Regions from separate parts of the Streptomyces sp. NPDC044984 genome, predicted to be linked through region 2. Evidence: riboswitches for the same ligand, from Rfam matches in the RefSeq annotation. Region 2 holds a riboswitch; each other region holds the start of a gene.
The links. A riboswitch is a leader RNA that binds a small molecule or an ion and turns the genes downstream of it on or off. The one in region 2 is predicted to bind cobalamin.
Positions count from the first base shown of each region.

Region 1 (7,299 bases), on a different contig from region 2:
GCGTCCACCGTCTCGTCCGTCCCCTCCAGCAGACGCTGGGCCAGCAGCACCCGCTGGCGCAGGATCCAGCGGTAGGGCGTGGTGCCGGTCTCCTGCTGGAAGCGGCGGGCGAAGGTGCGCGGTGACATGTGGGCGCGGGCGGCGAGCTGCTCGACGGTGGTCTCCTCGTCGAGGTGCCGCTCCATCCACACCAGCACCTCGGAGACGGTGTCGCCCCCGGACCGCGGCAGCGGGCGCTCGATGTACTGGGCCTGCCCGCCGTCGCGGTGCGGGGGCACCACCATGCGCCGGGCGATCTTGTTGGCGACCTCCGGACCCTGCTCCTTGCGCACCAGGTGCAGACAGGCGTCGATGCCGGCGGCGGTGCCCGCGGAGGTGATCACCGGGTCCTCGTCGACGTAGAGCACATCCGGCTCGACCGTCAGATGGGGATACCGCCTGGTCAGATCCTCCGCGTGCTTCCAGTGGGCGGCGGCGCGCCGGCCGTCGAGGAGTCCGGCGGCGGCGAGCACGAACACCCCGGAGCAGACGCTGAGCACCCGCGCGCCCCGGTCCACGCCCCGGCGCAGGGCGTCCAGCAGTTCGGGCGGGAACTCCCGGGAGACGTAGGAGGAGCCGGCGGGCACGGCGATGAGATCGGCCGTCTCCAGACGCTCCAGACCGTGCTCGACCTGGAGGGAGAAGCACGTGTTGGTGCGCACCGCGGGACCGTCGGCCGAGGCCACGGCGAAGTCGTAGACCGGTAGGCCGTCGTCGCTGCGGTCCACGCCGAAGACCTCGCAGACGACGCCGAGTTCGAAGGGATTCACACCGTCGAGGAGGACGGCGGCCACGTTCCGGAGCATGGCTCCAGTGTGCCGCGTCCTTGGCAGTAAATCGAGGGCGTACGGCAGTCCTGCCACTGCCGGTAAGGAGCGTCCGGCGCGACAGTGGTGTCCATGGATACGACACAGCGGGAAGCGCTGATCGCGATGGTGGCCGTTCTCGGCCTGTTCCTCTTCATGACCCTGCCCGCCCTGATCGGCATCGCGCGCGAGCGGCGGATCGACCGGCAGATCGAGCGGGCCGAGGCCGCCCGCGCCGCCGCCGGGCACCGCGAGGGGCCGGCGGCGTCACGCCCGGAGACGGGCGCCGCCCCGCGCCGCACCGCGCGAGCGGCGTGACGGCGGGGCGGCGCCCGGGCGCACGACCGCCTAGAAGTCCTCGTCCAGGTCGACCGTGCCCTCCACGGCGACCTGGTACGCGGACGGGCGCCGCTCGAAGAAGTTCGTCAGCTCCTGGACGCCCTGGAGCTCCATGAAGGAGAACGGGTTCTCCGAGCCGTACACCGGCGCGAAGCCCAGCCGCACCAGCCGCTGGTCGGCGACGCACTCCAGGTACTGCCGCATCGAGTCGGTGTTCATGCCCGGCAGCCCGTCCCCGCACAGGTCGCGCGCGAACTGCAGTTCCGCCTCGACCGCCTCGCGCAGCATGTCGGTGACCTGCTGCCCGAGCTCCTCGTCGAACAGCTCCGGCTCCTCCTTGCGCACGGTGTCGACCACGTCGAAGGCGAAGGACATGTGCATCGTCTCGTCCCGGAACACCCAGTTGGTGCCGGTCGCCAGCCCGTGCAGCAGACCCCGGCCGCGGAACCAGTAGACGTAGGCGAACGCCCCGTAGAAGAACAGGCCCTCGATGCACGCGGCGAAGCAGATCAGGTTGAGCAGGAAGCGGCGGCGGTCCGCCTGGGTCTCCAGCCGGTCGATCTGCTCCACCGAGTCCATCCACTTGAAGCAGAACTCGGCCTTCTCCCGGATGGACGGGATGTTCTCCACGGCCGCGAAGGCCGCCGCCCGGTCGTCCGGGTCGGGCAGGTAGGTGTCGAGCAGCGTCAGGTAGAACTGGACGTGCACCGCCTCCTCGAAGAGCTGCCGCGACAGGTACAGCCGCGCCTCGGGGGAGTTGATGTGCTTGTACAGCGTCAGCACCAGGTTGTTGGCCACGATCGAGTCGCCCGTCGCGAAGAACGCGACCAGCCGGCCGATCAGGTGCTGCTCCTCCGGGCTGAGCTTCGCCAGGTCGGCCACGTCCGAGTGGAGGTCCACCTCCTCCACGTGCCAGGTGTTCTTGATGGCGTCCCGGTAGCGCTCGTAGAAGTCGGGGTAGCGCATGGGACGGAGCGTCAGCTCGAAGCCGGGGTCGAGCAGGTTCTTGGTGGTCGTCACTGGCAGGCCTCGCAGGACTCGGGGTTTTCCAGGGAGCAGGCGACGGCCTCGGGGTCGGCCGCCTGCTGAACGGGGACGGTGGTGCGGGCCGCCGCGCGGGCGATCCGGGTCGCCGGGCGGGAGCGCAGGTAGTACGTGGTCTTCAGGCCCTGCTTCCAGGCGTACGCGTACATCGAGGAGAGCTTCCCGATGGTCGGCGTCTCCAGGAACAGGTTGAGCGACTGCGCCTGGTCCAGGAACGGGGTGCGGGCGGCGGCCATGTCGATCAGACCGCGCTGCGGGATCTCCCACGCCGTGCGGTACAGCCGGCGCACCTCCTCGGGGATCCAGGTGAAGTCCTGCACCGAGCCACCCGCCTCGCGCAGCGCCTCACGGGTGCGCGCGTCCCACACGCCGAGCCGCTTCAGGTCGTCCACCAGGTACGAGTTGACCTGGAGGAACTCCCCGGACAGCGTCTCGCGCTTGAACAGGTTGGACACCTGCGGCTCGATGCACTCGTATCCGCCCGCGATCGACGCGATGGTGGCGGTGGGCGCGATCGCCAGGAGCAGCGAGTTGCGCATCCCGACGGAGGCGATCCGCGTCCGCAGCGCCGCCCAGCGCTCCGGCCAGGTCAGGTCGGTGTCGTAGTGGTCGGGGTGCAGTACTCCCCGGGCGGTACGGGTCTTCTCCCAGGCCGGGAGCGGGCCGTCCCGCTCGGCGAGGTCGGCGGAGGTCTCGTACGCGGCGAGCATGATCCGCTCGGCGATCCTCGTGGACAGGGCCTTCGCCTCCGGGGAGTCGAAGGGCAGCCGCAGCTTGAAGAAGACGTCCTGCAGGCCCATGGCGCCGAGACCGACGGGGCGCCACCTGGCGTTGGAGCGGCCCGCCTGCTCGGTCGGGTAGAAGTTGATGTCGACGACCCGGTCGAGGAACGTCACTGCCGTGCGCACCGTCTCGTCGAGGCGCTCCCAGTCGATGTCCCCCTGCTCCACGAAGGCGCCGAGGTTGACCGACCCCAGGTTGCAGACCGCCGTCTCCCCGTCGTCGGTGACCTCCAGGATCTCCGTGCAGAGGTTCGAGGAGTGGATGACGTGGCCCGGCTGGGCGGTCTGGTTCGCCGTGCGGTTGGCGGCGTCCTTGAAGGTCATCCAGCCGTTGCCGGTCTGCGCGAGGGTGCGCATCATGCGGCCGTACAGCTCGCGGGCCGGGAGGGTCTTCCTCGCCAGGCCCTTCGCCTCGGCGGCCCGGTACGCCGCGTCGAACTCCTCGCCCCACAGGTCGACCAGTTCGGGCACGTCCGCCGGGGAGAACAGCGACCAGGGCGCGTCGGCCTCCACCCGGCGCATGAACTCGTCCGGCACCCAGTGCGCGAGGTTCAGGTTGTGCGTACGGCGGGCGTCCTCGCCGGTGTTGTCGCGCAGCTCCAGGAACTCCTCGATGTCCAGGTGCCAGGTCTCCAGGTAGACCGCCGCCGCCCCCTTGCGCCGGCCGCCCTGGTTCACGGCGGCGACCGAGGCGTCGAGCGTCTTCAGGAACGGGACGATGCCGTTGGAGTGCCCGTTGGTGCCGCGGATCAGCGAACCCCGGGCACGGATACGGGAGTAGGACAGGCCGATGCCGCCGGCGTGCTTGGAGAGGCGGGCGACCTGGTGGTAGCGGTCGTAGATGGAGTCCAGCTCGTCCTTGGGGGAGTCGAGGAGGTAGCAGGACGACATCTGCGGGTGCCGCGTGCCGGAGTTGAACAGGGTGGGGGAGGAGGGCAGGTAGTCCAGGCGGCTCATCAGCCCGTACAGCGCGGCGACCTCGTCCACCGAGCGCGCGCTGTCGTCCTCGGCGAGTCCGGCGGCGACCCGCAGCAGGAAGTGCTGGGGCGTCTCGACGACCTTGCGGGTGAGCGGGTGCCGCAGCAGGTAGCGGCTGTGCAGGGTACGCAGGCCGAAGTAGCCGAAGCGGTCGTCGGCGCCGGTGTCGATCAGCGCGTCGAGCCGGTCCGCGTGCAGCCGGACGAACCCGGCGGTCCGGTCGGCGATCAGGCCCTCGCGGTGCCCGGTCGCGACGGACCCGGTGAACGAGGTGACGCCCTGTGAGGCGGCCTCGGCCCGGATGGAGAGGGTCAGCAGCCGGGCGGCGAGCCGGGAGTAGGCCGGGTCCTCGGAGATGAGCCCGGCCGCCGCCTCGGTGGCCAGCTCCCGCAGCTCCGCCTCGTCGGCGGAAGCGGACCGGCCGCGCAGCGCGGCGGCGGCGACCCGGCCGGGGTCGGCGTCCGGCAGGTCGGCGGTCAGCTCGGTCAGGGTCCGCAGCAGCGCGGCACCGGGGCCGCCGCTCTCCTCGGTCACGTCGATCGCTGAGGCCGGATCGGCTGGCGCGATGGTCACGTGGGGCTCTCCCTCGCTCGGCACGGGGCCTCGAAGCGGGCAGGGGGCAGCACACGAGCGCACGCGGCGTCGCGTCCACCGGCCCATTCCACGAGGCCCGGACGTCCAGGCACCCGGACCGGACGGCCGGGCGCACTGTCGGCAGGTCCTCGGACTGACGCCCAGGCACACGCGTACGCGGGCATGGGTACACCGTTGCGGGACAGTTCCGGATTCGCACCGGATTCCCCTGCGACGACAGCGAGCACGAGCATACATCTTGTGTCGGGTGCCGCCGCCAACCCCATATGTTGTGTCGCGAAGGTGTCAGAGCGTCAACTCGTAGGTGAGCAGAGTGATGTCGTCCAGGTCCGGCAGGGGGTTCCAGTCGCGCTCCGGGCTGCGGGTGAACCCCAGCCGCTCGTAGACGCGGTGGGCGGAGCACATGGGGCGCTGGGTCGACAGCACGATCCGCACGCACCCCTCGGCGGCCCGCGCCCGGTCGACGCAGGCACGCACCAGGGCCTCCCCGGCGCCCCGGCCGCGGCCCGCGCGGGCGACCGCGAGCATCCGGATCTCCGCCTCGCCCGGCCCGGCCAGGTCGGCCATCGGGCCGGGACCCGGCACGAAGGTCACCCCGCCCAGCACCGCCCCGTTCTCCACGGCGACCAGCACCTCGGCGGTCGCCGCCCGCTTCGCCACGTCCCGCAGCTCACCGAGGTACGCGTCGCTCTCCCCGAAGTCGAGCAGCCCGTCCAGCAGATAGGCCTGTGCGGTGATCTCACCGAGTTCCCCGTGCTCGCCGGGCTCCACCGGCCGGATGACGATGTCCATGGGGGGGAGTGTGCCGGACGGGTACGACGACGGGCCGCCGGATTCCTCCGGCGGCCCGTCGTCCCGCGTCGCGGGCGTCAGTGGCTGCTGCCCGCCGTGGCCGGCGGAAGTTCCACCTGGACACCGGGGTCACCCGCGTCCGCCGTGTAGTCCTGCGGCTTGGTCTCGTCGATGCCCTCGGGCGCCTTGACGGCCCTCATGACGAAGGTCAGGACGACCGTGACCAGGACGTTGATCACGAACGCGGTGAGGCCGATGTAGCCGATCTCGCCGATGCCCGGGATCTCCTTCGACGACCCGCCGAAGTGCTTCTGCGTCGGCGAGGCCACCCCGTACGCGGCGACCGTGCCGTAGACCATGCCGACCGCCCAGCCGCCGATCAGCGCCCAGCGGTGGAACCAGCGGGTGAACAGGCCACCCACCAGCGCCGGGAAGGTCTGCAGGATCCAGATGCCGCCGAGCAGCTGGAAGTTGATGGCGACGGTCTTGTCCATGGTCAGGACGAAGGCCAGCGCGCCCACCTTCACCAGCAGGGACACGACCTTGGAGACCTGGGTCTCCTGCTTCGGCGTCGCGTCCGGCTTGATGAAGTCCTTGTAGATGTTGCGGGTGAAGAGGTTCGCCGCCGCGATCGACATGATCGCCGCCGGTACCAGCGCGCCGATGCCGATCGCCGCGAACGCCACGCCCGCGAACCAGTCCGGGAACATGTTCTCGAACAGCTGCGGAATCGCCAGCTGGCCGTTGCTGACCTTGACCCCGGCCGCGATCGCCATGAAGCCGAGCAGCGCCAGCAGGCCCAGCATCAGGGAGTACAGCGGCAGGATCGTGGTGTTGCGGCGGATCACCTCACGGCTGCGCGAGGACAGCGTCGCGGTGATCGAGTGCGGGTACATGAACAGCGCGAGCGCCGAGCCCAGCGCCAGCGTGGCGTACGTCCACTGGCCCGCCTCGCCCGGCACCAGCGCACCGCGCGGCGCGCCCGTGGCCGGGTTGGTCTCGCTGTACGCCTCCCGCGCGGAGGCGAAGATCTCGTCGAAGCCGCCCAGCTTGATCGGGATGTAGATGATCGCCACGGCGATCACGATGTAGATCAGCGTGTCCTTGACGAACGCGATCAGCGCGGGGGCCCGCAGACCCGACGAGTACGTGTACGCCGCCAGCACACCGAAGGCGATCAGCAGCGGCAGGTCCTTGACGAACCAGTTGGTGTCCTCGCCGCCGCCGACGCCCATCACGTCCAGCACGGCCTGGATGCCGACCAGCTGGAGCGCGATGTACGGCATCGTGGCCAGGATGCCGGTGACCGCGACGGCCAGCGACAGCCCCTTCGAGCCGAACCGGCCGCGCACGAAATCGGACGTCGTCACGTACCCGTGCTTGTGCGACACCGACCACAGCCGGGGCAGGAAGGTGAAGATCAGCGGGTACACCAGGATCGTGTAGGGCACCGCGAAGAAGCCGGCCGCGCCCGCCGCGTAGATCGCCGCCGGTACGGCCACGAACGTGTACGCGGTGTACAGGTCGCCGCCGAGCAGGAACCAGGTGACCCAGGTCCCGAAGGACCGCCCGCCCAGACCCCACTCGTCCAGGCTGTGCTCGTTCTCGGCCTTGCGCCAGCGCGCGGCCATGAAGCCCATCGCCGTGACCAGCAGGAAGAAGAAGATGAAGACGGCGAGTGCCACGCCGTTGACGCCGTCGTTCACTGCGACGCACCGCCCTTCGCGGCCGAGCGGGCGCGCTGGTCACGCTGCCAGAGCTTGTACGCGATCATCGTCAGGGCGGTGGAGACCAGCACCCACAGCATCTGGTACCAGTAGAAGAAGGGGATGCCGATGAACACCGGGTCGGTCTTCGCGTAGGACCCGACCCACAGCATGGCCACGAATGGTGCGACGAGACAGAGGGCGATGACGACGCGCACG
Region 1 covers NZ_JBEZBE010000014.1:114,971-122,269, reverse strand. Annotated here, with positions in the region: gene AB0A94_RS17555 (helix-turn-helix domain-containing protein) at 1-845, opposite strand, end outside; gene AB0A94_RS17550 (hypothetical protein) at 939-1,163, shown strand; gene AB0A94_RS17545 (ribonucleotide-diphosphate reductase subunit beta) at 1,194-2,150, opposite strand; gene AB0A94_RS17540 (ribonucleoside-diphosphate reductase subunit alpha) at 2,201-4,561, opposite strand; cobalamin riboswitch at 4,684-4,852, opposite strand; gene AB0A94_RS17535 (GNAT family N-acetyltransferase) at 4,868-5,374, opposite strand; gene mctP (monocarboxylate uptake permease MctP) at 5,452-7,080, opposite strand; gene AB0A94_RS17525 (DUF3311 domain-containing protein) at 7,077-7,299, opposite strand, start outside.
Region 1: linked by a shared signal. The riboswitch ahead of AB0A94_RS17540 (ribonucleoside-diphosphate reductase subunit alpha) and the one ahead of AB0A94_RS05995 (prenyltransferase/squalene oxidase repeat-containing protein) in region 2 are both predicted to bind cobalamin.

Region 2 (7,299 bases):
TGGTCCCACGGGTCGAGGTGGTGTCCCCGGAACCAGGGGATCGCCCCGTCCTCCCGCTGCACGGCGAGGATGCCGGCGACGGTCGCGGCGGCCTGCCCTGCGGTCAGGACCCCGGGCAGGACCAGGTGTTCGGTCCGGGGGGTCGTCACGTGGCGTCCGCCTCGGCCCCGGTCTCGACCCCGGTCCCGGCCGCGGCGCGCGGCAGGTGCGGCTTGGTCGCGTACGCCACGAAGCTCTTGCCGATCAGCGGGTTCAGCGCCCGCTCCGTGACCCGGGTGGCCAGCGGCTTCTTCATGATGTCCCAGACCAGCAGCTTGTGGTACGCCCGCACCGGCAGCGCCTTGTCGTTGTCCACGCCGAACGCGCACTTCAGCCACCAGTACGGCGAGTGCAGCGCGTGCGCGTGGTGGGTGCCGTACGGGCGCAGGCCCGCCTCGCGGATCTTCGCGAGCAGCTCGTCCGCCTTGTAGATGCGGATGTGGCCGCCCTCGACCTCGTGGTAGGCGTCGGACAGCGTCCAGCACACCTTCTCCGGTCCGTAGCGCGGCACGGTGATCGCGATCCGGCCGCCGGGCTTGAGCACGCGCACCATCTCGGCGAGGACGCCCTTGTCGTCGGGGATGTGCTCCATCACCTCGGAGATGATGACGACGTCGAAGGACTCGTCGGGGAAGGGCAGGGCGAGGGCGTCGCCCTCCATGGCGGTGGCGGTGGCCCCTGCGGGCGCCTCCCCGGCCTCCTTCATCGCCGCGAACCACTTGGCGACCTCGCGGATCTCCTCGCCGTTCTGGTCCAGCGCCACGACCTGCGCGCCGCGCCGGTAGCACTCGAAGGCGTGCCGGCCGGCCCCGCAGCCGAGGTCCAGGACGCGGTCGCCCGGGGCGAGCGGGAACCGGGAGAAGTCGACGGTCAGCACGTGGCCCTGCTTTCGCGGTCGGAGGTGTCGGCTGTGTCCACGGGTACGGCGCCCGTGTCCGGGAGGACGTCTGCGGCTGTCGGGGCCGGGCGGCGCGGAGCCGGTTCCACCGCGCGGGCGGCGCCCGTGTCCCGGCCCGCGCGGGCCATCGCCTCGCGGTAGTGGGCCACCGTGCCCTGGGCCGCGCGTGCCCAGGTGAAGTGCCGCAGCACCCGCTCCCGGCCGGCCGCCCCGAGCCGGGCGCGCAGCTCCGGGTCGCCGAGCAGCCGGGTCAGCGCGGCGGCCAGCGCCCCCGCGTCGCCGGGCGGTACGGCGAGACACGTCTCCCCGTCGCGGCCGGCCACCTCGGGAATCGCCCCGCCGGTCGTGGCGACCAGCGGGGTGCCCGTGGCCATGGCCTCGGCGGCCGGCAGGGAGAACCCCTCGTACAGCGACGGCACGCACGCGACCTGCGCCGACCGCACCAGGTCGACGAGTTCGGCGTCCGAGATGCCCTTGACGAACTCGACGGCGTCCTCGAGGCCGTACCGCTCCATCGTCTGCGCGACGGGCCCCTCCGCGGGCCGCTTGCCGACCACGACGAGGTGCGCCCCGGGCTGTTCGGCGCGTACCTTCGCCAGCGCCTCGACGAGGAAGACCAGCCCTTTCAGCGGCACGTCCGCGCTGGACGTGGTCACGATCCGGCCCGGTACGACCGGCACCGACGGATCGGGCGCGAACAGCTCGGTGTCGGCGCCGATGTGGACGACGTGGACGCGGTCCCGCCGTACGCCGAGGTCGTCGACGATCTCCTGGCGGGAGCTGCCGGAGACGGTGAGCACGGACGGCAGGCGGCGCGCCACCCTCTTCTGCATCCGCGTGAAGGCGTACCAGCGGCGCACCGAGTACCGCCGCTGCCAGTTCTCGGCGGCGTCCAGTTCCAGCCGCCGGTCGACGGTGATGGGGTGGTGGATGGTGGTCACCAGGGGGGCGCCGAGGTCGCCGAGGAGGCCGTAGCCGAGGGTCTGGTTGTCGTGGACGACGTCGAAGTCGCCGCGCCGGGCGCGCAGATGGCGGCGGGCGCGCAGGGAGAACGTCAGCGGCTCGGGGAAGCCGCCGGTCCACATCGTGCCGACCTCGAGCGCGTCGATCCAGTCCCGGTACTCGTCGCGCCTCGGGGTGCGGAAGGGGTCCGGCTGGCGGTAGAGGTCGAGGCTGGGCAGTTCGGTCAGGCCCGGCCCGTCACGGCCCTCGTCGAGGACGTCGAGTATGGGGTAGGGCTGGGCGCCGATGACCTCGACGCGGTGTCCGAGGCGGGCGAGTTCGCGGGAGAGGTGGCGTACGTAGACGCCCTGCCCGCCGCAGAACGGGTTTCCCTTGTAGGTGAGGAGTGCGATGCGGAGCGGTCGCAAGCCGTCGGATGCGGGCCCCTGCGAGGGCCCGGCCTGACTGGCCTCAGCGGTCACTCTGGGCCCCCTTCTCCCTGCACGGTCACGCGAGATTATGCCGGGACGCTCATCTAGAACAAGTTTCAGAGTTGATCGTTCGGAGGATCCGAATCTACCGGCAGGTAAGGGTGCTGGCAGCAGCGGATCAGGTGATTCACGCCACGACGGACGGCATGCCATGCTGTCTGATCATCCACCCTCACCGACTGTCACGGACGGGACCCATGCCTACGGAAGCCAACAGGGACGAGGCGGCCAGGGCAGCCAAGGCGGACACGGCGGGCAAGGCGGCGGCGACGGAGGCCGGCACCGCGCGCCCCGCCCCGGCCTCCCCGCTCACCGAGCGCCAGGAGGCGCGCCGGCGCCGCATCCTGCGGGCGTGCGCGCAGCTGGCCGGCCGGGGCGGCTTCGACGCGGTGCAGATGCGCGAGGTCGCGGAGTCCTCGCAGGTGGCGCTCGGCACGCTGTACCGCTACTTCCCGTCCAAGATCCATCTCCTGGTCGCGACCATGCAGGACCAGCTGGAGACCCTGCACGGCACGCTGCGGAAGAAGCCGCCGGCCGGTGAGACCCCGGCCGAGCGGGTCGCCGAAACCCTGATGCGGGCCTTCCGCGCGCTCCAGCGGGAGCCGCACCTGGCCGACGCGATGGTGCGCGCCCTGACGTTCGCGGACCGCAGCGTGAGCCCGGAGGTCGACCAGGTCTCGCGGCAGACCACGAGGATCATCCTGGACGCCATGGAGCTCACCGATCCCACGCCCGAGCAGCTCTCGGCCGTCCGGGTCATCGAGCACACCTGGCACTCGGCCCTGATCACCTGGCTCTCGGGCCGCGCCTCCATCGCCCAGGTCAGGGTCGACATAGAGACGGCGTGCCGCCTGATGGATCTGACGACCCCGGAGGCCGCGGACGCCCGCTGAGCCAGCAGGGGGAGGTGGGGAACGGGTGTTCCCGGTTCCGGCTGGGTTGGCTTGTTCGTACGATCTTCGTGTGCAGCTTCGCTATGCGTTCCGGTTGTATCCGGATACCGGTCAACGGGTCGCGTTGACAAGGGCGTTCGGGTGTGCGCGTGTCGTGTTCAACGACGCGGTGCGTACCCGTGAAGACGCCCGCAAGGCCGGCTGGCCGTTCCCGACGGCTGCCGGGTTGTCCCGGAAACTGATCACCGAGGCGAAGCGGACAGCGGAACGAGCCTGGCTGGGGGACGTGTCCGCGGTGGTGCTCCAGCAGTCCTTGCGGGACGCGGAGGCTGCGTACCGCGCCTTCTTCGCCTCCCTCAAGGGCACCCGCAAGGGCGCCCGGGTGGGCGCGCCCCGATTGAAGTCGCGCAAGGATGCGCGGCAGTCGGTGCGGTTCACCGCCAACGCCCGCTGGAGTATCACCGGCAGTGGCAGGCTGAGCCTGCCGAAGATCGGCGCGGTGAAGGTGAAGTGGTCTCGCGTCCTTCCCGCCACGCCGTCGTCCGTCACCGTGCTCAGGGACGCCGCTGGGAGGTTTTTCGCGTCCTTCGTCGTCGACACCGACCCTGTCACCGACCGGGCGCGGATGCCCGAGACGGACCGCACCGTCGGCATCGATCTCGGCCTCACGCACTTCGCCGTCCTCTCCGACGGCACGAAGATCGACTCCCCGCGTTTCCTGCGGCGTGCGGAGAAGAAGCTGAAGAAGGCCCAGCGGGAGCTGTCCCGCAAACAGAAAGGGAGCAACAACCGTGACAAGGCCCGCCTGAAAGTTGCCCGAGCCCACGCGAAGGTCACCGACGCACGCCGTGAGTTCCACCACAAGCTCTCCACAAGGCTGATCTCCGAGAACCAAGGAATCGCGGTGGAGGACCTGTCGGTCAAGGGACTGGCGCGTACCAGGCTGGCCAAGTCGGTGCACGACGCAGGATGGGCACAGTTCACCGGCATGCTGGGATACAAGGCGAAGCGGTACGGCCGAACCCTGGTCGAGGTGGGCCGGTTCGAACCGACCTCCCAGACCTGCCACGTCTGCGGCACCGTGGACGGCCCCAAACCCCTCAACATCCGGGAATGGACTTGCACGGCCTGCGGTACCGTCCACGACCGGGACCACAACGCCGCGATCAACATCGAAACGGCCGCCGGACTGGCGGTATCGGCCTGCGGAGCGCCGGTAAGACCGGGAGCGATCCCGGCACAGCGCGAAGAAACAGGAAGCCACGGATTCCCGACCGATGTCCGTGCCGCGTAGCAGCACAGCAAGGTCGAGAAGGCCAGAATCCTCGGGCTTCAGCCCAGGAGCAAGTCAAAACGGCAAGGTGACGATCACGGCGGGCAGTTCGCCGATCACCGCCTGGAGCGTGAACGTCACCATGACGGCCCCGCAGAAGGTCGTCTCCGTCTGGAACGGCTCACCCACCTGGGACAGCGGCGGCACCGTCATGACGGTGCGGTCCAGCTGGAACGGCACGCTCGCGGCCGGGGCCTCGACCAGCTTCGGCTTCACCGTGAACGGCGGTACGACACCCCCGCCGCAGGTCGGCGCCTGCACGGCGTCCTGACCCGGCCCACCGCACCCGCACCCCTTTTCCGGGGCTGCGGGTGCGGTGCGCGCCTCACGGCCCGCGTGACCCCCCTCACCGAAGCCACCCCTGGCCCCTTCCCTACGGGCGGGTAGAGTGTCGGCGTCGTCATCACACCGTACGGGGGGAAGCCGGTGCAATTCCGGCGCTGACCCGCAACCGTGAACCGTCCGCCGAAGACGGTGAGCCGGACTGCCCCGCACGGTCCGTGACCGGCTCACGTGCCCGGCGCTCCGCCGGTGCACGGCACCGTCGAGGCATACGGAGCCGAGCCGCCGGGGTGTCCCGCGCTGCCCGGCCCTCCTGCAGGGAAGGCACCCGCCGATCATGAATGTTCGCCGCAGCGCAGCGGTCCTGGCCGCCGTCGCCGTGATCGGCGCCGCCACTCCGGCCGCCGCCGACACGTCCCCGTCCCCGTCACCGTCCCGGGCGCCGCTCCCCTCCGCCCTGTACGGCGACGGCGACCCGCAGTACGACGGCGTCTGGCGCCAGTCGCTCGCCCTGCTCGCCCAGCACACGGCCGGCGTCGAGCCGCCGAAGGCGGCCGTCGACTGGCTGGCCGGCCAGCAGTGCGCCGACGGCTCCTTCGCCCCGTACCGCGCCGACACCGCCGAGGCGTGCGACGCGAAGACGACGGTCGACACCAACCAGACCGCCGCCGCCGTCCAGGCCCTCGCCGCGCTCGGCGGCCACGACGACGTCACGAAGAAGGCCGTCGGCTGGCTGAAGTCCGCGCAGAACGAGGACGGCGGCTGGGGCTACGTCGCGGGTGGCGCCAGCGACACCAACTCCACCTCCGTCGTCATCGGCGCGCTCGCCGCCACCGGTGAGAAGCCGGCCGAGGTGAAGAAGGACGGCAAGTCCCCCTACGACGCCCTGCTGACGCTGGCGCTCCCCTGCGAGGGCGACGGCGCGGGCGCCTTCGCCTTCCAGCCGGACAAGAAGGGCGGACTGGTCGCCAACGCGGACGCGACGGCGGCGGGCGTGCTCGGTTCGCTGGGTGCGGGCCTGGCCGTCGAGCCCGGCAAGGGCGAGGCGAAGGCAGCCGCCTGCGAGAAGGCCGACGGCCCCGAGCAGGCCGCCGCCAACGGCGCCGCGTACCTGGCCGACGCCCTCGCCGAGGACGGCCACCTCACCTCCGCCCTCCCCGGCGCCGAGGACCAGCCCGACTACGGCAACACCGCCGACGCGGTCGTCGCACTCGCCGCGCAGGGCTCCGCGGAGCAGGCCGGCAAGTCCCTGGCCTGGCTGGAGAAGAACGCCGCCGACTGGGCGACCAAGAGCGGTCCCGCCGCCTACGCCCAGCTGATCCTCGCCGCCCACGCCACCGGCGCCGACCCGCGCGACTTCGGCGGGACGGACCTCGTGAAGCAGCTCGGCGCGACGGGCCCGGCCGCCGCCGGGAAGAGCGCGGAGACGAAGTCGGCCGAGAAGGACGAGAAGAAGGACGAGTCGGAGTCCGACTCCGGCTTCGGCGTCTGGTGGTTCGTCGGCGTCTGCCTGGTCGCCGGCATCGGCATCGGCTTCCTGATCAGCGGCCGCGCGAAGAAGCAGCAGCCGTGATCCGCCGGGCCACCGTCCTGTTCCTGGCCGCGCTCCTGCCCCTGCCGGCGGGCGCGGGCCAGGCCCAGGCCGTCGGCTACCGCTACTGGTCCTTCTGGGAGCGGAACGGCACGGCGTGGACGTACGCCACCCAGGGCCCGTCCCTCGCCCGCCCCGCCGACGGCGACGTCCACGGCTTCCGCTTCTCCGTCAGCGAGAACTCCGCCGACGCGGCGAAGCCCCGGGGCACCGCCGACTTCGACACCATCTGCGCGAAGACCCCGGCGGCCGACGGCAGCAAACGCGTGGCCCTGGTCATCGACTTCGGCACCCCCGCCGACGCCCCGTCCGGCGAAACCCCGCCGACGGCCCGTACGGCCTGCGCCCGGGTCCCCGAGGACGCCACCACCGCCGAGGCCCTGGCCACGATCGCCGAACCCCTCCGCTACGACACCAACGCCCTGCTGTGCGCGATAGCGGGCTACCCGAAGAAGGGCTGCGGGGAACAGGTCGCGGCAAAGCAGCCCGCCGCTCCCGCGGAGGAGAAGACCGAGTCGGACGACTCCGGCCCGTCGATCGGCCTGGCAGCGGGAATCGCCGTCGTCGTACTCCTCGGAACAGCAGCCCTCTGGCAGGCCCGCCGCCGTGCGTCGTAGCTGCGGGCAGTCGTGCCCGCGCAGCTGCGGGCAGTCGTGCCCGCGCAGCTGCGGGCAGTCGTGCCTCCCCCAGGGCCCGAAAGGGCCTGGGAGGCACCCCCAGGGCGGCACGGGTGGGCGCAGCGGCACCCGGCAAGCGCCGGCGGAGCAACCCACCCCCGGGTACGTCCAACGGCACCGCACCCACCTCCACCCCGGCGCCTGGTGGCTCTG
Region 2 covers NZ_JBEZBE010000004.1:106,988-114,286, reverse strand. Annotated here, with positions in the region: gene AB0A94_RS06025 (prenyltransferase) at 1-149, opposite strand, end outside; gene AB0A94_RS06020 (class I SAM-dependent methyltransferase) at 146-916, opposite strand; gene AB0A94_RS06015 (glycosyltransferase family 4 protein) at 910-2,361, opposite strand; gene AB0A94_RS06010 (TetR family transcriptional regulator) at 2,568-3,263, shown strand; gene AB0A94_RS06005 (RNA-guided endonuclease TnpB family protein) at 3,334-4,557, shown strand; partial or broken gene AB0A94_RS06000 (cellulose binding domain-containing protein) at 4,616-4,867, shown strand; cobalamin riboswitch at 4,967-5,107, shown strand; gene AB0A94_RS05995 (prenyltransferase/squalene oxidase repeat-containing protein) at 5,216-6,451, shown strand; gene AB0A94_RS05990 (SCO2322 family protein) at 6,448-7,086, shown strand; gene AB0A94_RS05985 (energy-coupling factor transporter transmembrane component T) at 7,076-7,299, shown strand, end outside.

Region 3 (7,299 bases), on a different contig from region 2:
GACCTGCCGGCCGGTGAGGTCGACGCCCGTCACGTCGTCCGGCGTCAGCCGGTCGTACGGCACTCCCGACGGTGTGACCAGGACGGTCTCGCCGACCCGCACCGAGACGTTGCCGGAGGTGCCGACGACGAGCCCGTCGGCGACGGTCCGGCGCGCGGTGCCGACGAGGTCCGCCCAGGCGCGCGCCTCCTCCTCGCGCACACGTCTCCCCCGCGTCTCCCCCACGTCCCGGGCGCCGCCTCCGGCGCCCCCCGCTTCCCGCCCGTCCCGCCGCTGCTCAGCCATGCCGCGATCCTGCCAGGCGGCTCCCCGGCCCGGGGCGCCGCAGGCCGGAAGCCGACCCTCCGTAAGGGTGCGTACCGGCACGTACCCCCTCGGTTCCCCTTGGCCGGAGAGCGTCAGCCGTTCGACGATCTCCCAGCGGCGTCCGGGCCTCCCGTGCGCCACGTCGCCGTTCCGGGGGAAACACGGCCCGTGAGCACACACCGCCGCCCCGTCTCCGCGGCCGCCGCCCGCCCACCGCCCGACCGGCTGGATCCGGTCCTTCAGCGACGAGGTCCGGCGGCTCACCGGCCGCCGGCCGGCCGGCGTGGACCTTCCGGCAGTACGACAACGGCGGCGGCACCCTTCCGGGTGACCAGGATCTCCTCGACGGCTCACTCGACCGGACGGAGAGGTTCACCCGGAGCGCCTGAAGGCCCGCGCCGCGGGGCCTCCCGTACGGCACGGCGCGGCTGCGCCATCCGGCGGAGCGCCCGCCCCCTCTTACGGTCACCACGATGCCCATTCCAGTTCATCTTCCGTTCACCCTGGTTACCTACGTTCAACCAGTCAATGACCTCGAACGAATGCCTGGGTAAATGGAAAGCTTCTCGCTGATCCTCGCGATTGTGGTGGTGACCGCACTCGCGTTCGATTTCACGAACGGTTTCCACGACACCGCGAACGCGATGGCGACGACCATTTCGACCGGTGCCCTCAAGCCCAAGGTCGCGGTGGCCATGTCCGCCGTACTGAACCTTGTGGGCGCCTTCCTCTCGGTGGAGGTCGCCAACACGATCTCCAAAGGACTCGTCGACGAGTCCGGCATCCGTCCCGAGGTCATCTTCGCCGCGTTGGTCGGTGCGATCCTCTGGAACCTCCTGACCTGGCTGGTCGGTCTGCCGTCCAGCTCCTCGCACGCCCTCATGGGCGGTCTGATCGGCGCCACCGTCGCCTCCGCCGGCCTCGGCGCGGTGCACGGCGACGTCCTCGTCACCAAGGTCCTGATCCCCGCGATCGCCGCCCCGCTGGTGGCCGGAGTCGCCGCGCTGTTCGCCACCCGGCTGACCTACCGTCTGGGCCGGAAGGCCGAGGCCAACGCCTCCGCGAAGGGCTACCGCGCCGGACAGATCGCCTCCGCGGGCCTGGTCTCCCTGGCCCACGGCACCAACGACGCCCAGAAGACGATGGGCATCATCACCCTCGCCCTGGTCGCCGGCGGCACCCTCGCCCCCGACTCCGACCCGCCCCTGTGGGTCATCCTCTCCGCGGGCGTCGCCATCGCGCTCGGCACCTACCTCGGCGGCTGGCGCATCATCCGCACCATGGGCAAGGGCCTGACCGACCTCCAGCCGCAGCAGGGCTTCGCCGCCCAGACCAGCGCCGCGACGGTCATCCTGGCCTCCTCGCACCTCGGCTTCTCCCTCTCCACCACGCATTCCGTTTCCGGTTCCGTGATGGGCGCGGGCCTGGGCCGCAAGGGCGGTGTCGTCCGCTGGTCGACGGCCACCCGGATGTTCGTCGCCTGGGGCCTGACGCTGCCGGCCGCGGCCCTGGTCGCGGCGCTCGCCGAGTGGGTCTGCGGCTTCGGCGACTGGGGCACCGCCCTCGTGGCCGTCTTCCTGATCACCTCCAGCGCCGCGATCTGGAAGATCTCCCGGCGCGAGGTCGTCGACCACACCAACGTCAACGACCACGACGGCGCCGACGGGGAGCCGGCCGGTGTGGTGACCACGGCCATGGCCGCCGTCACCCCGCCCCCGGCGGGCACCGTGGCCGAGGACCTCTCGGCCACCATCCCGGCCCCGGCCCCCATCGACCCGGCGGCCCCGTCGGCCAAGACGACCGTCTGACCGCGTCCCGGTACGAAGGAAGAAGAACACCATGAAGATCGACTGGGCGGCCCTCGGTTCCGTCTTCGGCGTCAGCCTCGTGGTCACCGTGGCCCTGGTGGGTCTGTTCACCCTCGGCATCAACGGCCTGTCCCGCCGCGAGCGGGCCGCCGCGCAGGGCGAGTCCGCGGCCCTGGCGGTCAGCGCCGCCTACGCCTGCTTCGCGGCGTGCGCGGCGGCGGTGGGGTACGGGATCTACCTGATCATGGCCTGATCACGGATCGTCTCCGTCCGGCGGGCGGTGCGGGTGCCTCGGCATCCGCACCGCCCGCTCGCGTGTGTGCGCCCCCGCCCGCGCACCCCCCGCCTGCGGTTCACCCACCGGAGCCCCTCTGTGGGCCTCAGCACACTTCAGCCTCGCAGGTCAACGGCAAGTTGACGGCCCTTCCGGGGCCGTGGTGGACTGCCTCAGCCACTACGGCGGCAGGAGAGGAAGCCGGTGCGATTCCGGCGCGGTCCCGCCACTGTCACCGGGGTAGACACCCCGGGAGCCAGGAACTCTCACCGCCGGTCTCGTCGAACCAGGGCGTGGACACCCTGAGTGAGGACATAACGCCATGCGCGGCTGCCTGCCGAGGTCGATCAGCGACGCTCCGCCCCTTCCCGGGGCCCTCCCCTCCGGTTCCTCGGCCGGCTGACCCATGGGTGCCGATCGCGTGTTCGCGTACGGCGCCGCCGCCGGCCTCCTCGGCGACCTGCTGCTCGGCGACCCCCGCCGGGGGCATCCGGTCGCCGCTTTCGGGCGGGCCGCGGCTGCCGTGGAACGGGTGCTGTGGCGGGACGACCGGGGCCGGGGCGCGCTGCACACCGCCGTGTGCGTCGGCGGAACGGTCGCGCTGGGCGGCCTCGCCGCACGCCTCGTACGCTCCTCCCCCGCCGCCTCCGCCGCCCTGACCGGTGTCGCCACCTGGGCCGTCGTCGGCGGGACCTCACTGGCCCGGGAGGCCCGCACCATCGGGCGGGCGCTGGAGGCCGGGGACGTCGAGGCGGCGCGGGCGCGGCTGCCGCACCTGTGCGGCCGGGACCCGCAGGCGCTGGACGCCGACGGGATCGCCCGCGCGGTGGTCGAGTCCGTCGCCGAGAACACCTCCGACGCCGTGGTGGGCGCGCTGGTGTGGGGTGCCGTCGCCGGGGTGCCGGGCCTCCTCGGGTTCCGGGCCGTCAACACGCTGGACGCGATGGTCGGCCACAAGTCCCCCCGTCACCGCCGCTACGGCTGGGCCTCCGCCCGCCTCGACGACGTCGCCGGGTGGCCCGGGGCGCGGCTGACCGCCGTACTCGCCGCGCTCGCGGGACCGGACCCGCGCGGGGCCGTGCGGGCGTGGCGCGCGGACGCGGCGAAGCATCCCAGCCCCAACGCCGGGCCCGTCGAGGCGTCCTTCGCGGGCGCGCTCGGCGTACGGCTCGGCGGGACCCTCTCCTACGGCGGGCGGGTCGAGCACCGGCCCGTGCTGGGCGGCGGCGGGCGTGCCGTCGCCGTGTCCGACATCGACCGGGCGGTACGGCTCTCGCGGCGGGTCGCCTGGCTCGCGCTCGGGGCCTGCGTCCTCGCGCGGAGCGTCATGAAGGGACGTGCATCGTGAGCGGTGGGGGTCTGCTGGTCGCCGGGACCACCTCGGACGCCGGCAAGAGCGTCGTGACCGCCGGGATCTGCCGGTGGCTGGTGCGGCAGGGCGTCAAGGTCGCGCCGTTCAAGGCGCAGAACATGTCGCTGAACTCGTTCGTGACCCGGGAGGGCGCCGAGATCGGGCGGGCACAGGCCATGCAGGCCCAGGCCTGCCGGGTCGAGCCGACCGCGCTGATGAACCCGGTGCTGCTCAAGCCGGGCGGCGAGCAGTCCAGCCAGGTGGTGCTGCTGGGCAGGCCGGTCGGGGAGATGAGCGCACGCGGGTACCACGGCGGGCGGCAGCAGCGGCTCCTCGGCACCGTGCTGGACTGTCTGGAGCAGTTGCGGGGCACGTATGACGCGGTGATCTGCGAGGGGGCCGGCAGCCCGGCCGAGATCAATCTGCGGCGCACCGACATCGTGAACATGGGGATCGCCCGGGGTGCCGGACTGCCGGTCCTGGTGGTCGGCGACATCGACCGGGGCGGCGTCTTCGCGTCCTTCTTCGGCACCGTCGCCCTGCTCTCCCCCGAGGACCAGGAGCTCGTCGCCGGGTTCCTGGTGAACAAGTTCCGGGGCGACGTGTCGCTGCTGGAACCGGGCCTGGAGATGCTGCGCGGGCTGACCGGACGGCGCGCGTACGGCGTGCTGCCCTTCCGGCACGGCCTCGGCATCGACGAGGAGGACGGACTCAGGGTGTCGCTGCGCGGCGCCGTACGGGAGTCCGTGGTCGCCGCGCCGGTCGGCGAGGACGTGCTGCGGGTCGCCGTCTGCGCGGTGCCGCTGATGTCCAACTTCACCGACGTGGACGCGCTCGCCGCCGAACCGGGCGTCGTGGTGCGGTTCGTGGACCGCCCCGAGGAGCTGGTCGACGCCGACCTCGTGGTCGTACCGGGCACCCGCGGGACCGTACGGGCCCTGGAGTGGCTGCGGGAGCGCGGGCTGGCGGAGGCGCTGGAGCGGCGGGCGGCCGAGGGGCGGCCCGTGCTCGGGATCTGCGGGGGCTTCCAGGTCCTCGGCGAGCACATCGAGGACGACGTGGAGAGCCGCCGGGGCCACGTGGACGGCCTCGGGGTGCTGCCCGTGCGGGTGCGGTTCGCGCGGGAGAAGACCCTCACGCGTCCCTCGGGCGAAGCCCTCGGGGAGCCCGTCGAGGGGTACGAGATCCATCACGGCGTCGCCGACGTCACAGGGGGTGAACCCTTCCTGGACGGCTGCCGGGTCGGACAGACCTGGGGCACGCACTGGCACGGCTCACTGGAGTCGGACGGTTTCCGGCGGGCCTTCCTGCGCGAGGTGGCCGCCGCCGCGGGCCGCCGCTTCGTGCCGGCCCCCGACACCTCGTTCGCCGCGCTGCGCGAGGAGCAGCTCGACCGGCTCGGCGATCTGATCGAACAGCACGCGGACACGGACGCGCTGTGGCGGCTCATCGAGTCCGGCGCGCCGCAAGGACTGCCCTTCATCCCACCGGGAGCGCCCGCATGAGCACTGTGTTGTTGTTGTCGACCGCCGACACGGACCTGCTGGCGGCCCGTGCCTCCGGCGCCCCCTACCGGATCGGCAACCCGACCCGCGTGGACGTCGCGGACGAGCTGCCCGCGCTGCTCGACGGGGCGGACCTCGCCGTCGTACGGCTGCTGGGCGGCAAGCGCGCCTGGGAGGACGGGCTCGCGGCGCTGAAGGCGTCCGGCGTCCCGGCGGTGCTGCTGGGCGGGGAGTCCGTGCCGGACGCGGAACTCATGGCCGAGTCGACGGTGCCGGCCGGTGTGGTCGCGGAGGCGCTGCGGTACCTCGTCGAGGGCGGCCCGGAGAACCTGACCGAACTGGCCCGCTTCCTGTCGGACACCGTGCTGCTGACCGGCGAGGGGTTCGAACAGCCGCGCAAGATGCCGGAGTACGGGCTGCACGGGGAGCGGACCGCGGTCGAGGGCCGTCCCACCGTCGGCGTGCTCTTCTACCGCGCCCACGAACTGAGCGGCAACACCGCCTTCGTGGACACGCTGTGCGACGCGATCGAGGCGCGGGGCGCCAACGCCCTCCCCGTCTACTGCGGTTCGCTGCGCGGCGCCGACCCGGAGCTGTACGAGCTGCTGGCGAAGGCCGACACCCTGGTCGCCACCGTGCTGGCGGCCGGCGGCACGCACGCCTCGCAGGCGTCGGCGGGCGGCGACGAGGAGGCCTGGGACATCGGGGCGCTGGCCGATCTGAACGTGCCGGTGCTGCAAGGGCTGTGCCTGACGTCCTCGCGCGCCGCGTGGGAGGAGTCCGACGCCGCCCTGTCCCCCATGGACGCGGCGATGCAGGTCGCCATCCCGGAGTTCGACGGCCGGCTGATCACGGTCCCGTTCTCCTTCAAGGAGCAGGGCCCGGACGACGTCCCGGTGTACGTCGCCGACCCGGAGCGGGCCGCGCGGGTGGCCGGGATCGCCGTACGGCACGCCCGGCTGGGGCACAAGCCGAACGCGGAGAAGAAGCTCGCGCTGGTCTTCACCGCGTACCCGACGAAGCACTCGCGCGTCGGCAACGCGGTGGGGCTCGACACCCCGGCCTCGGCGGTGCGGGTGCTGGACGCGCTGCGGGAGGCGGGCTATGCCCTGACCGAATACCCCGACAACGGCGACGAGTTGATCCACCGGCTGATCGAGGCCGGCGGGCACGACGTCGAGTGGCTGACCGAGGAGCAGCTGGCCGCCGCGCCCGCGCGGGTGCCGCTGGCGGACTACCGGGCCTGGTTCGAGAAGCTGGATCCCGAGCTGCGGGACGGGATGCGTCAGGCGTGGGGCGAGCCGCCGGGGTCGCTGTACGTCGACGGGGACGACATCGTCCTCGCGTCGCTCCGGTTCGGGAACGTCGTGGTGATGATCCAGCCGCCGCGCGGTTTCGGGGAGAACCCGATCGCGATCTACCACGACCCCGACATGCCGCCGTCGCACCACTACATGGCCGCGTACCGCTGGCTGGAGAACAGTTTCGGCGCCGACGCGATCGTGCACATGGGCAAGCACGGCACGATGGAGTGGCTGCCGGGCAAGGGGCTGGGGCTGAGCGCCGGGTGCGCGCCGGACGCGGTGCTCGGCGAACTGCCGCTGATCTACCCGTTCATCGTGAACGACCCCGGCGAGGGCACCCAGGCCAAGCGGCGCGGGCACGCGACGGTGGTCGACCACCTGGTGCCGCCGATGGCACGGGCCGACACCTACGGCGATCTCGCGAAGCTGGAGCAGCTCCTCGACGAGTACGCGCTGGTCTCCGACCTGGACCCGGCGAAGGCACCGGCGGTGCGCGCGCAGATCTGGACGCTGGTGAAGGCCGCCGAGCTCCACCACGACCTGCATGTGGACGACCAGCCGGACGACGACGACTTCGACGAGTTCGTCATGCACATCGACGGCTATCTGTGCGAGATCAAGGACGTGCAGATCAGGGACGGCCTGCACGTCCTCGGCGGCGGACCGGTCGGCGAGCCGCGCGTGAACCTCGTCCTGGCGGTGCTGCGCGCCTCGCAGGTGTGGGGCGGGCAGGCGAACGCGCTGCCGGGTC
Region 3 covers NZ_JBEZBE010000029.1:78,583-85,881, reverse strand. Annotated here, with positions in the region: gene AB0A94_RS28080 (class II aldolase/adducin family protein) at 1-285, opposite strand, end outside; gene AB0A94_RS28075 (inorganic phosphate transporter) at 861-2,114, shown strand; gene AB0A94_RS28070 (hypothetical protein) at 2,146-2,367, shown strand; cobalamin riboswitch at 2,536-2,674, shown strand; gene AB0A94_RS28065 (cobalamin biosynthesis protein) at 2,795-3,736, shown strand; gene AB0A94_RS28060 (cobyric acid synthase) at 3,733-5,244, shown strand; gene cobN (cobaltochelatase subunit CobN) at 5,241-7,299, shown strand, end outside.
Region 3: linked by a shared signal. The riboswitch ahead of AB0A94_RS28065 (cobalamin biosynthesis protein) and the one ahead of AB0A94_RS05995 (prenyltransferase/squalene oxidase repeat-containing protein) in region 2 are both predicted to bind cobalamin.

Region 4 (7,299 bases), on a different contig from region 2:
TGGCATGACGGACCGGCCCGCCCTCAGGGGAGCCGTGCGTCACCGCCGGTGACGGACGCGGTCACCAGGGCCGCCAGTTCCTCCGGGGAGCGGGGGCCGGTGGCCGAGCCGGTCACCAGCCCCTGCGCCCGGAGCAGCCGCCCGACCGCCACCCCCCACGGCAGCCGCAGCCCCGCCGCCGCGAGGAGGTCCGTGCGGGCCAGCATGTCGGCCGCCGGACCGGTGTGCGCGCCCGACGGGGTGAGCAGGGCCGCGTCGTCGGCCCAGCGCAGGGCGAGGTCCACGTCGTGGGTGGCCATGACGACCGTCGTGCCGTTCCCGCGCAGGCCGTCGAGGGTGGCGAGCAGGCGTTCCTGGCCGTCGGGGTCCAGGCCCGCCGTCGGCTCGTCCAGGATCAGCACGCGGGGCCGCATGGCGACCGCGCCCGCGATCGCCGTCCGCTTGCGCTGCCCGTAGGACAGCAGGTGCGTGGGACGGTCGGCGAGGGCGGTGATGTCCAGCGCGGCGAGCGACTCCGCCACCCGGGCGCGCACCTCCGTGTCGGACAGGCCGAGGTTGAGCGGCCCGAACGACACGTCCTGGCCGACCGACGCCGCGAACAACTGGTCGTCGGGGTCCTGCACCACCAGCTGCACGGTGGTGCGCAGCGCCGTCAGCCCTTTGCGGTCGTAGCGCACCGGCCGTCCCTCGACGGTCAACTCACCGTCGTCGGGCCGGAGTCCGCCGCTCAGCAGCCGCATCAGCGTCGTCTTGCCGCTGCCGTTGCGTCCCAGCAGCGCCAGCGCGCGTCCCTCGCGCACCTCGAAGTCCAGGCCGCCGAGCACGGGCGGGCCGTCCTCGTACGCGAACGACGCGCCCCGCAGGGCCAGCAGCACGGACTCACTCACGGCAGTCGCCTTTCCAGTACGAGGGTGAGGGCGGCCAGCGCCACCAGGAGCACCACGCTCAGCGCCGTGAACCGGACGGAGACACGGGCCTCGGGCACCAGCACGCGCAGGGTGCCGTCGTAACCGCGTCCGGCGAGCCCGGTCTGCAGCCGCGCCGCCCGGTCGAAGGACCGGACGAACGCGGTCGCGCCCAGCCCGCCCAGCGAACGCCACGTCGCCGCCCGGGTGGTGTGCCCGAGCCGGGCCGCCTGCGCCTGGCGGACGCGGCGCACCGAGTCCAGCAACAGGAAGCTCATCCGGTACGTCACCAGCGCCACGTCCACGAGCGGGGCCGGCACCCCGGCCCGCACCAGACGCGGCAGCAGGTCGGACATCGGCGTGGTGAAGGCGAACAGCAGCACGCCCAGCGAGGCCGCCGACGTGCGCAGCAGCAACTCCCCGGCGCGCGGCGGCCCGTCCTCGGCCCAGGACACGAACCCGCCCGGCCCGCCCACCCGCACCAGCAGGGGCAGCGCCCCGGTGACGCAGAAGCCCAGCGGCACCCGGTACGCCCGCCACAGCCGCCGGCCCGGCACCCCCGCCGGGCCGAGCAGCACCGCGAGCGCCGCCACCAGCACCAGGGCCGCGCCCGGCCAGGGCGGCAGCGAGATCGCGAGCACGGTGAGGCCCAGCCCCAGCACGGCCTTGTCCACGGGATGACGGCGGCGCCAGCGACTGCCGTGCGCCGCCGCGTCGATCGGCAGCACGTGCCGTCAGCCCCGTCGTCGTTCGGAAACGGCCTCGGCGTCCGTGTCCGTGTCCGTCGTGTCCGTGTCCGCCGTATCCGTATCCGCGTCCGCGTCCGCCTCCGCCCGCAGCCGCTCCAGCGCCCGAGCCTCCCCCTGCCGACGCCCGCGCCGCACCCCGAAGTAGTACGCGAGGACGCCCGCGCCGAGTGCCGCCTGGAGGGCGAACAGCGCCGACTCGATCTCGCCGGACGGCGGTTCGTACAGCGGCGAGAACCAGGGCTCGTAGTCCGGGTCGAGCTCGGTGATCGCCGTCTCCGCCTCGGCGTCCGCGCCGGCGAAGGGCTCCTCCTTGTGGTCGCCGAGCCCGAAGACCAGCGGGATCACGGCGAGGGCGGCCACGAGCACCAGCAGCAGCGTGTTGATCTTCGCGTTGCGGCTCATCGGGCCACCGCCTCCGCCGAGTCCGCCGTCTTCCGCCCGGCCGCCGATGTCACCAGCACCCCGAGCCGCGTCAGCTCCCCCTTGCTCGACTGCACCAGCATGCGCATCACCAGCACCGTCAGCAGCCCCTCGCTCACCGCGAGCGGGATCTGCGTCACGGCGAAGACGGAGCCGAACTTGCCCAGCGCGCCCAGGAAGCCGCTGCCCGGGTCGGGGAAGGCGAGCGCCAGCTGCACGCTCGTCACGCAGTACGTCGACAGGTCGGCGACGAACGCGCCGGAGAACACCGCCACCATCAGCGGCACGTCGTACCGGCGCAACAGCCGGTAGAGCCCGTACCCGGCCCAGGGGCCGACGACCGCCATCGAGAAGACGTTGGCGCCCAGCGTGGTCAGCCCGCCGTGGGCGAGCAGCAGCGCCTGGAACAGCAGGGTGATGGTGCCCAGCACCGCCATGACCGGCGGCCGGAACAGGATCGCGCCCAGACCCGTGCCGGTGGGGTGGGAGCAACTCCCCGTGACGGACGGCAATTTCAGCGCGGACAGGACGAACGTGAACGCTCCCGACGCGCCGAGGAGCAGCGTGCTCTCGGGATGCTCCCTGACGTCGCGGACGAGCGACCGGGCTCCGTGGACGACGAACGGCGCCGCCGCGACGCCCCAGGCGACCGCGTGCGCCGGTGGCAGAAAACCCTCGGCTATGTGCATGGCTCAGCAGACCCTCTCCAGCACCTCGTGGATGGTTGACGCGCCTTGGCCGGTCTCCTGGCTGACGGGTACCACCGCCCGTGCTCCGCCTTCCCGGGTCCCGAAGGACCCAGTGGCCGTCCGTGAGGACTGGAGCCGGACTTCCCGATCACAGTGGCGAGGGCCGCACCGGTGTCGCACCGATTTCCCGTCACCAAGGCGTGGTGACAGTAGTGCCCGTTCCGGTCCGGTGACAAGCGGCCACAGGGGGCGCGCGGACGGCGCCCGGCAGCTCGCGCACCGGCGCGCACCTGCGCACTTGACACGAGCGGCGCCGCCCGCCGGGGCGGGGGAGTGAGGGGCCGGTGTCCTGGGCAGTACCTTGCTGCAATTAATATGCAACAACGATTTCCAGGCATCAGGGATGTGAGGTTCGATGACGACCCGACGAATACGGGGTGCCGCCGCCGCGCTCGCGATGGCCGGCGCGGTCGCCGCCTGCTCGGCGCCGGGCGACGGCGGCGCGGACGGCGGGGCGTCCGCCGATTCCGTCGTGATCGGGGTCCCGTCCGAACCGGACACCCTCAGCCCCCTGCTCGGCTACGGCAAGGACGGCAACTCCAAGATCTTCGACGGACTCCTCGCCCGCGACGCCGACATGAAGCTGAAGCCCGCCCTGGCGAAGGCGCTCCCCGAGATCAGCGACGGCGGCCGCACCTACACGTACACCCTGCGCGACGGCGTGAAGTTCAGCGACGGCGAACCGCTCACCGCCGACGACGTGGTGTTCACGTACCGCACCGTCCTGGACGACGAGACCAACAACACCGCCAAGAGCGAACTCGACGCCGTCAAGCAGGTCCGGGCGGACGGCGACGACAAGGTCGTCTTCACCCTGGACTACCCCTACGCGGCCTTCGCCGCCCGCACGGTGCTGCCCATCGTCCCCGAGCACGTAGCGGGCGAACAGGACCCCAACACCGGCTCCTTCAACACCGAGCCGGTCGGCACCGGCCCGTACGTCCTCACCGGCTGGAGCAAGGGCGAAAAGCTCACCTTCAAGGCCAATCCGGACTACTGGGGCGGCGCGCCGAAGGTGAAAAAGCTCACCATGGCGATCATCGCCGACGACGACGTCCGCGCCACCCGGCTGCGCTCCGGCGACCTCGACGGCGCGACCCTCCCGCCCAACCTCGCCGCCACCTTCAAGAGCGACGACGGCAAGAAGACGTACCGGGCGACGTCGTACGACTTCCGCGCCGTCACCCTCCCCACCGGCAACCCGGTCGCCGGCGACACCGCGATCCGCCGCGCCCTGGACCTGGCCGTGGACCGCGAGACCATGGTCGACAAGATCCTCGACGGCGCCGGCCGCCCCGCCTACGGCCCGCTGCCCCTCGACGACCCCTGGTTCGCCGAGGACGTCGAACGCCCCCAGGACCTCGGCAAGGCCAAGAGCATCCTCGACGAGGCCGGCTGGAAGCCCGGCGAGGACGGCATCCGCGCCAAGGACGGCCGCCCCGCCCGCTTCACCCTCTACTACCCCTCCGGCGACAAGGTCCGCCAGGACCACGCCCTCGCCTACGCCTCCGACGCCAAGAAGGCCGGCATCGACGTCGAGGTGGAGAGCGCCACCTGGGAGGTCATCGAGCCCCGGATGAAGCACGACGCCGTCCTCGCCGGCTTCGGCAGCACCGGCGACCCCGACTTCGGCCTCTACACGCTCCTGCACTCCTCCCTCGCCGGGGACGGCTTCAACAACATGGCCCTGTACGACAACCCGGCCGTCGACGAGGCCCTCGACACCGGCCGCCGCAGCCAGGACCCGAAGGACCGCGAGGCCGCCTACGACGACCTCCAGCGCGAACTGGTGAAGAACCCCGGCTACACCTTCCTCACCCACATCGACCACATGTACGTCCTCGCCGACCGCTGGCAGGACCTCACCACCCAGACCGAACCGCACGAGCACGGCTTCGCCAGCGGCCCCTGGTGGAACGTCGAGGACTGGCAGCCCGGCGCATGACTTCCCTCCCCTGGGGAGAGATGACCCGGCTCACGGCACGGCGGGCCCTGTTCGCCGTGCCCGTGCTGCTCGTCGTCACCTTCGGCGTGTTCGCCGTCGCCGCCGCCTCCCCCTTCGACCCCGTCAAGGCGTACGCCGGCACCGCCGCGCTCGGCGCCGACCAGGAGACCCTGGACCGGCTGCGCGAGAACCTCGGCGTGGACCGGCCGTTCACCGCCCGCTGGTGGGACTGGCTGACCTCCGCGTTCGGCGGCGACCTCGGCCAGTCCACCGTCATGCGCCAGCCCGTCGCCGAGGTCATCGGCGAACGCCTGGTCTGGTCGGCCCTGCTGTGCGCCGTCGCGTTCGCCGTCGCCGTCCTGCTCGGCACCGTGCTCGGCGTGCTCGCCGCCCGCCGCCCCGGCTCGCTCCTCGACCGCACGGTCACCTCCCTCGCGTACGCCCTGGAGGCCGCACCGGTCTTCTGGACCGCCCTGCTCGCCGTCTGGCTGTTCGCCCTCCACCTGGACGTCCTCCCGGCCGGCGGCCTCACCGACACCGGCAGCGAACAGGTCACCTTCGGCCAGGTCACGAGCCACCTGATCCTGCCCGCCGGCGTCCTCGCCGTCTCCCAGCTGCCCTGGTTCACGCTCTACGTCCGTCAGGGCGTCGGCGACGCCCTCGCGGAGGACCCCGTGCGCGGCGCCCGCGCCCGCGGGCTGAGCGAACGCACCGTCCTGCTCGGCCACGCCCTGCGCTCCGGACTGCTGCCCGTGCTCACCCTGATCGGCTCCCGCGTCCCCGAACTCATCACCGGCGCCCTGCTGGTGGAGACCGTGTTCAGCTGGCCGGGCATCGCCGCGGCCACCGTGGAGGCGGCCACCTCCGTCGACTTCCCGCTGCTGGCCGCGCTGACCACCCTCGCCACCGCCGCCGTCCTCGCCGGAAACCTCCTCGCCGACCTGCTCTACGGACTGATCGACCCGAGGGTGAAGCTGAATGAGATGTGACCCCCATGGACGTGACTCCCATGGACGCGACTCCCATGGACGTGACCCCCACGGATGTGACCCCCATGGCTGCTGACACCACCGCCGTGACGAAGACGGTGTGGCGCGCGCACGGCACCGCCCGCCGCTCCACCCACACCCTCCGCCTGCGCGTCTCCGCGGTCCTGGTCGCCGTGACGGTCCTCGCGGTGCTCCTCGTACCGCCGCTGGTCCGGCTCGACCAGCAGGCCGTCGACCTCGCCGCCAAACTCCTGCCGCCGTCCTGGTCCCACCCCTTCGGCACCGACGACGTGGGCCGCGACCTGCTGCTGCGCTGCGTGTACGGGCTCAGGGTCTCCCTGCTCGTGGGCGTGGTGGCCGCGCTCGCCGCCACCGTGATCGGCACCGCCGTCGGCGCCGCCGCCGGCGCGCTCGGCGGCTGGACCGACCGCGCGGTCATGCGCCTGGTCGACACCTTCTCCTCCGTACCGCACCTGCTGCTCGGCGTCTTCATCGTCGCCATGTTCCGGCCGGGCGTCTGGCCGGTGGTGATCTCCGTCGGCCTCACCCACTGGCTGTCCACCGCCCGCATCGTCCGCGCCGAGGTCCTCTCGCTGCGCTCCCGCCCCTACATCGACGCGGCCGTCTCCGGCGGCGCCTCCCGGTGGCGGGTCGTCGTGCGGCACCTGCTGCCCGGCGTGCTGCCCCAGGCCGGCCTCGCCGCCGTCCTGATGGTGCCGCACGCCATGTGGCACGAGTCGGCCCTGTCCTTCCTCGGCCTCGGCCTGCCCGCCCACACCGCCAGCCTCGGCACCCTCATCCAGGACGCCCGCGGCTCCCTGCTCGCCGGACAGTGGTGGCCGACCCTCTTCCCCGGCCTGTTCCTGATCGTCCCCACCCTCGCCGTCGCCGGCCTCGCCGGTGTCTGGCGGGAGCGGATCAACCCCCGCCGCCGATCGGAGCTGACGCTGTGACCGAGCGATCCCCCGTGCTGTCGGTGCGCGGCCTTTCCGTACGCTTCCTGCTGCCGGGCGGCCGCCGGATCGCCGCCGTCACCGACGCCCGCTTCGACGTGGCGCCCGGCGAATGCCTCGCCCTGATCGGTGAGAGCGGCTGCGGCAAGTCCGTCCTCGCCTCCGCCCTCCTCGGCCTGCTCCCCGCCAACGCGCAGACCGCCGGCAGCGCGCTGCTCGGCGACCTGGACCTGCTGACCGCCGGTGAACGCGTCCTCGCCCGCACCGTGCGGGGCCGGCGCATCGGCCTCATCCCGCAGAGCCCCGCCGCCCACCTCACCCCGGTACGCACCATCCGCTCCCAGATGGAGGAGACGGTCGCCCAGCTCACCGGCGTCCGGGGCCGCGCGGCCCTGCGCGCGGCGGCCGAAGGGGCCGCCGGACGCGCCGGGTTCCCGCCGGACCACCTCGACCGCCACCCCCACGAGCTCTCCGGGGGTCTCGCCCAGCGCGCCGCCACCGCCCTCGCCCTGATCGGCGACGCACCCCTGCTCCTCGCCGACGAACCCACCACCGGCCTGGACCGCGACCTGGTGGACCGCACCGCCGA
Region 4 covers NZ_JBEZBE010000002.1:287,311-294,609, reverse strand. Annotated here, with positions in the region: gene AB0A94_RS03490 (ATP-binding cassette domain-containing protein) at 24-887, opposite strand; gene cbiQ (cobalt ECF transporter T component CbiQ) at 884-1,633, opposite strand; gene AB0A94_RS03480 (energy-coupling factor ABC transporter substrate-binding protein) at 1,640-2,056, opposite strand; gene AB0A94_RS03475 (energy-coupling factor ABC transporter permease) at 2,053-2,763, opposite strand; cobalamin riboswitch at 2,793-2,976, opposite strand; gene AB0A94_RS03470 (ABC transporter substrate-binding protein) at 3,179-4,768, shown strand; gene AB0A94_RS03465 (ABC transporter permease) at 4,789-5,757, shown strand; gene AB0A94_RS03460 (ABC transporter permease) at 5,823-6,710, shown strand; gene AB0A94_RS03455 (ABC transporter ATP-binding protein) at 6,707-7,299, shown strand, end outside.
Region 4: linked by a shared signal. The riboswitch ahead of AB0A94_RS03475 (energy-coupling factor ABC transporter permease) and the one ahead of AB0A94_RS05995 (prenyltransferase/squalene oxidase repeat-containing protein) in region 2 are both predicted to bind cobalamin.